2 regions of the Pseudoalteromonas sp. S408 genome follow, and region 1 is predicted to be linked to the other one. Evidence: predicted binding sites of a transcription regulator. Region 1 holds the regulator's gene; the other holds the start of a gene.
What was found. Region 1 encodes FliA, which starts transcription of late flagellar genes. Its sites were predicted from a motif close to CTAAAGNTNNNNNNNNNNNNGCCGATA; they were not measured.
Positions count from the first base shown of each region.

Region 2: CWB62_RS18210 (DUF5610 domain-containing protein) is a predicted target of FliA. The motif match lies at 1,774-1,800, and genes of this name have one in related genera.

Region 1 is NZ_PNDY01000001.1:200,243-203,450, forward strand. Features, by position in the region: gene CWB62_RS01020 (chemotaxis protein CheA) at 1-226, opposite strand, end outside; gene CWB62_RS01025 (protein phosphatase CheZ) at 242-1,009, opposite strand; gene cheY (chemotaxis response regulator CheY) at 1,028-1,411, opposite strand; gene CWB62_RS01035 (RNA polymerase sigma factor FliA) at 1,451-2,161, opposite strand; gene CWB62_RS01040 (MinD/ParA family ATP-binding protein) at 2,188-3,048, opposite strand; gene flhF (flagellar biosynthesis GTPase FlhF) at 3,041-3,208, opposite strand, start outside.
Region 2 is NZ_PNDY01000038.1:1,541-4,748, reverse strand. Features, by position in the region: gene CWB62_RS18220 (thiol:disulfide interchange protein DsbA/DsbL) at 1-509, shown strand, start outside; gene trmA (tRNA (uridine(54)-C5)-methyltransferase TrmA) at 570-1,667, opposite strand; gene CWB62_RS18210 (DUF5610 domain-containing protein) at 1,830-2,957, shown strand; gene murI (glutamate racemase) at 3,035-3,208, shown strand, end outside.

The DNA.
Region 1 (3,208 bases):
GTAAATCGAATACATTTTCTGCACCATGACATGCGTCAACTAACTCCGTCATGGCTAAAAACCCAGCACCACCTTTTACAGTGTGAAACCCTCTAAATATGGCATTGAGTAATTCGGTGTCTTCTGGATTGTTTTCCAGCTCAACTAACTGTTCAGATAAAAGCTCTAGGATTTCTCCTGCCTCTACAAGAAAGTCTTGTAAAATATCTTCATCGACTTCAAACATGCAGTTACTCTCCTCTTAGAAGCCCAAACTTGATAAAAGATCATCGACTTCATCTTGATCAGATACAACATCATTACGTGATTCTTTATCAATAATAGGGCCTTCTGGACCTGCTAAAGTTTGTTCGTCTAATGGTTCATTTGTTTTTTGTTGTTCTATTTTTTCGACTTTACCGTCGTTTTGATCAGCAAAGGCAGTCAAAAGATGGATCAAGCTTTCTTCAACTTCTCTAACAAGCTCAATAACCCGGCGAATAACTTGCCCGGTTAAATCTTGATAGTCTTGCGCCATAAGTACATTTGTCATCAAACTTTGCAGCTCATCGGTTTTATGATGAGAATTGTTCATAAACTTATCAATGCTGTGGCATAACGATTTAAACTCTCCTAACTCAATCTCTCGATTCATTAGGCGATCCCATGTCGGTTTGATATGAGATATCTCATCCGCCAACTGCTGAGCAATTGGTAGGCTAGCCTCAACAGCATCCATTGTTTTATTTGCGGCATTTTCTGTCATTTCTATAACGTAATTAAGCCGTTTTTTTGCATCTGGAATCGCATCGGTAGTTAAGTCAGTTAAGCGAGTGTCTAGCTCGAAGCTTTTTAAAGCTTCATGCAATTGACGGGTTAACTTTCCAACTTCAGCAAATATTTCAGATTGCTCCTTAGAAGCAGTATCTAAAATTAACTGATTGGCTTTGTCTTGCTCACCGTTTTCTAGATAAACAACGAGCTGACGAGCTTGTTCTAAAGTTATTTGAGGCGCAGCAAGTGCTGACATAAGCCTCTCCCCCTATCATTAGCCTAAACGTTCAAATACTTTTTCTAATTTAGTTTTGAGTGTTCCAGCAGTAAATGGCTTAACAATATAACCATTAACACCTGCCTGTGCTGCCGCTATAATTTGTTCTTTTTTAGCTTCAGCCGTTACCATCAATACCGGAATGTGTTTAAGCTTATCATCCGCACGTATTGCTCTTAGCAGGTCTATACCCTGCATTCCTGGCATATTCCAATCGGTAACAACAAAATCAAATACTTGATTTTGTAGCATTGGCAAAGCGGTTGACCCATCGTCTGCTTCTTGAACATTAGTGAAACCTAAGTCACGCAACAGATTTTTAATAATACGTCTCATTGTTGAAAAATCGTCAACAACCAGAATTTTCATGTTTTTATCCAAAACATCCCCCAGTGAGGTCTTAACCTTGTTTACTTACTACTAATTTATCCAGTCATTGATTTTAGCTTTGAGCTTAATCATCGCCTGACCATGTATTTGACTTACACGCGATTCGCTTACATCGAGTATATGCCCTATTTCTTTTAAATTCATTTCATCGTTATAGTACAAAGACAGCACCATTGCATCTCGCTCTGGCAAAGATTTTATCGCACCTAATAAAGACTCATTAAACCGCTCATTTTTAACGTTATTAAACGGTTTGTCTAGCGCTAAATCTTGATCAACTGGACTGATGACATCCTCGTCGACACCAAGGTCTTCTATACCTAGTACTTTACTTGCATTTACATCGTTTAAGATATGATGGTACTCATTTAACGAAATTTCAAGTTTTTCAGCAACTTCTATATATGTAGGCTCACGGCTTAAGCTTTTTTCTAAAAAAGCAATTGTTTCAGCCACCAAACGGCTTTTGCGATGCACCGAACGGGGTGCCCAATCGCCGCGTCGCATTTCGTCAAGCATTGCGCCACGAATACGAATCCCTGCAAACGTTTCAAAGCTGGCGCCTTTGGTTGCATCAAAGCTCTTAGATGCTTCAATCAGGCCAATCATGCCTGATTGTATTAAATCGTCCAGCTGAACGCTGGCAGGTAAACGCGCTATAAGGTGACATGCCACTTTTTTGACGAGTGATGCATGTTTTTCAACAATCACATTTAAATTTTGTGCTGATTGATATCCCATAACTTTATTCACCAATGTTGTCATAATTAGCCGTTTACTAGTTTCTCTATGAAAAACTCCAGATGACCCGATGGTTGGTTAGGTATTGGCCATTTAACTGCTTTTGTTGCTAGCGCTTGAAACGCCAGTGCCGCAGGCGAATTTGGAAAAAGTTCTACAATAACTTTTTGACGGCGTGTTGCCTTACGCATATTTTCGTCGTAGGGAACCGTTGCAACCAAGTCCATTGATACATCTAAAAAACGATCGGTTACTTTGGAAAGTTTAGCAAATAACTCTTGCCCTTCACGCATGCTGCGGACCATATTTGCAACAATTTTAAATTTATATACACCATGCTCACGGCTCAATACTTTTATCAGCGCGTAGGCATCTGTTATTGATGTGGGCTCGTCGCATACAACAACCATTACATCTTGTGCTGCGCGGGAAAAACTCAGCACCATGTCAGAAATACCTGCTGCAGTATCTACAATTAAAATATCAAATTCTGTATTTAATTCGCTAAAAGCTCTGATGAGTCCCGCATGCTCTGAAGGCGACAATTCAACCATGCTTTGAGAACCCGACGTCGCGGGTACAATTTTAATACCTGCGGGGCCTTCAACTAGAATTTCATCAAGTTCGCATTCACCAGATAAAACATGTGATAAGTTACGTTCAACACGCAGCCCTAGCATAACGTCACAGTTTGCTAAGCCTAAATCGGCATCAAGAACCAATACTCTGTTACCTTGCTGGCCTAATGCAATTGCAGTATTAAGAGAAACATTTGTTTTTCCTACTCCACCTTTACCGCCAGTGACAGCGATAACTTTTACGCCGTTGTTATTGTTTTGACTCATTTTGCGCAGGCCACTTGCTTGATCTAATACTGTGTTAATCATACATCCCTACTGTGCTTGGCGCCACTGCTTGGTGCCTTGAATGTTGTGCTTTTGCTCTTTTTAAATAGAGTTGCTCAGCCTTTTTAACTAGTTTTTCAGCATTTGCAACTCGAATATCTTCTGGTACTCGTTGACCGTTAGTAAGATACCCTATTGGAAG
Region 2 (3,208 bases), on a different contig from region 1:
TAAAAGAGTTTTTCTCTTTTTACTGCCCGGCGTGTAATAACTACGAGTCATTGATCAGCGAATTTAAGCCTAAACTTGATAAAAATGTTAAGTTTAAAAAGAGTCACGTTGACTTTGTGGGTGTTCGTAACCCAGAAAACCAACAAATGATGAGCCAAGCATTAGCCACTGCAGAAGTACTTCCGCAAAAAGAAAAAATTATTGCAGCTATTTTTAATCATATTCACACAAAACGCGCTAAATTTAACGAATTAGCTGACGTAAAAGATGTGTTCGTTGCGCAAGGTGTTGATGGCGATAAATTTGATAAGTTATTTAAAAGCTTTTCGGTTCGTACATTAAGCTCTAAGATGAAACGCGACCAAGAGTACTTTAAAGAAAAAGGCGCCCTTCGTGGTGTTCCAACATTTATTGTAAACGGTAAGTATAAATTAAACTTAGGCCGTGAATCAGGTGTTACGGCACCTGAAGATATCAGCAAGTTAATTAATTACTTGGCAAGTAAGTAAAAGAATACAAAAAAGCTCCTTTATAGGAGCTTTTTTGTGCCTATAAGTTTTTACTCACCGTTATTTTTTCTGCAAATACACACCTGATTCTATATGATGTGTATAAGGGAACTGATCAAATATCGCAAAGCGCTTGACGTTATGAGTACGCGTTAAATGATCTAGATCGCGTTCCAGTGTGTCAGGGTTGCACGATATGTAAATAATATTTTCGTAGTTAGCCACTAAATCACAGGTCAATTCATCCATACCAGCGCGTGGCGGGTCGACTAAGATGGTTTGGCAATTGTAACTTTTTAAATCAATGCCATCTAGACGAGAAAAAGTACGTTCTCCATTCATCGCTTGAGTAAACTCTTCGCTCGACATACGTATAATATCGAGATTATCTACATTGTTCTTCTCGATATTGTATTGAGCAGAGTAAACAGATGACTTAGATATCTCAGTTGCGAGTACTTTATTAAAAGAGCCAGCTAGTGCAATAGAAAAGTTACCATTACCGCAGTAAAGCTCTAGTAAATCATTTTTAAGTGGTTTACATAAACCTTGTGCCCACTCAAGCATGCTTATATTTACTTTCGCATTAGGTTGCGTAAAGCTATTCTCTACTTGTTGGTAAACGAGTTCTTGGCCATTTACAGTTAATCGCTCTGTTACAAAGTCATCACCTAGCATTTCTTTTTGCTTACGTGCTCGGCCAATAAAGTCTATCTTATATTTTTCACTCAGCTTTGCCTTAAGCGCTTTAATTTCACGTAGCCATTCATCATCAAGCGGCTTGTGGTAAAGCAAGCTCACTAAAATTTCACCGCTGAGTGTAGACAGGTAATCTATTTGAAAAAGCTTTCGGCGTAAAACCTCACATGGCTTAAGGTTTTCAATCATTACTTGCATTATTTCACCAACAAGCGGTGCTGCAGGGTCAAACGTATCCACGCGTATTTTTTCTTTAGTTTGCTGATCGAACATTATATGAAACAGATCGTCTCCATCATGCCATACTCTAAACTCGGCACGTTGGCGGTAGTTAATTGGCTCCGAGCTAAACACTTCTAGCTGCTCCACACCAAAACGTTGAAACTGTGAAGTTATACGCTGTTCTTTTTCACTTAACTGCGCTTGGTACTGTGTGGTATCTATTTTAATAACTGCCATTCGCGTTATTGCCTTATCTAAGATCTGTTTATCGGCGCTATTGTAGGGAGCGGTTCGCATTTGTCTAGTTTTGGCAAGAATAAATGATGTTTTTTTACGCGGTTTACTTTAGTTTTTTATGCTCTGGCCGATAATAAAGTACGCACGCTCAGGAGACGAATCATGAAAATAGGCAACTATGGGTTTATACCAAGCCAGAATATAAACAAATTCAATAACAAAGCTGATGTACAACAACCTACCATCACGTCTCCGCAAGACAGTTATCAGCAACGAGGCAAAGAGTTGGCTGCTAAAGTCTTAGGCGATAAAATGGCAGAGCAGCTTGGTTTACCTGTTCAAGAAAAAAAGGCAGAAAAACCCCTTTTTGATTTTGAAGAAATTGTTAAAAATGTACTCGACTTTGTCACTGGCGCCGTTAATAAAGCAAAAGCTGATGGTGCCGATGACGATAAATTAAAAGGTATGTTAAGTGATGCCCGTAAGGGGGTTCAAATAGGTATTGATGACGCTGTTGATGAGCTCAAAGAGTCTGGCGTGCTAAACGATGAAACCCAAGAGGGGATCAATAAATCAAAAGAAGGCATTTTCAATGGCCTTGATGAGTTTGAAGATAATTTGTTCAACCCAATGCCCGCCAGTGTGGGGGTAACACAAGCACAGTATGCCAGTTTAAGTAATAATGCTCAGTACAGCTTTACAACCGCAGAAGGCGATGAAGTAACAATTAGTTTTGCCGATGCGTTTAAATCTCAGTCTGCTAGCAGTTATCAACGTGGTAAGGGAGGAGAGGCATTCGTAAGTGAATCATCACAATCGAGGGAGCTTTCATTTTCAATGTCAGTTAACGGCGACCTTAATGATAAAGAGCAAGAAGCAATTAATGAGTTGATGGAAAACCTACAAAACGTAAGTAAAACTTTTTTTAGCGGTGATTTAGATCAGGCATTTGAAGAAGCGCAAGAGCTTAGTTTAGGCAATGAGCAACTAGTTGCATTTTCAATGGACTTACGACAAACCAAAACGGTTGCTGCAATAAAAGGTTACGAAGAAAATAAACCGGCCCCAGAAAAAGTAATTGCAGATAAAATAGCGCCTTTTAATGATGATCTACGAGAGGCATTTTCTAAAGCCGCCGAGTTAGATATTCAAAATCAGTTATCAGGCATCATGCAATGGCTCAATGAGGACCAAAGTGAGATAGATAAGCTGGTTGATTATACAAAAGCTATGTTTGAAAACCTTAATAAGTTAAATAGCGCGGCAAAGCAAACAGCAGACGAAGTTTAGCCTTAACCTTAAACTACTTTCTTTTGCAAAAATCACATGGCAAACTGCCGTTCTAATCTAATTATAGGAACGGTCGTTTGTCAGCGCATATAATGGTTTTTGATTCAGGGATTGGTGGCACAACAGTACTTGAACATATAAAGCAACGTATCCCGAATGCTCAATATAGCTATTTCATGGATAATGCTTTCTTACCTTATGGGGCTCAGACACAACAAACAATTATTAATCGTTTGTGTTCGCTTATTCAT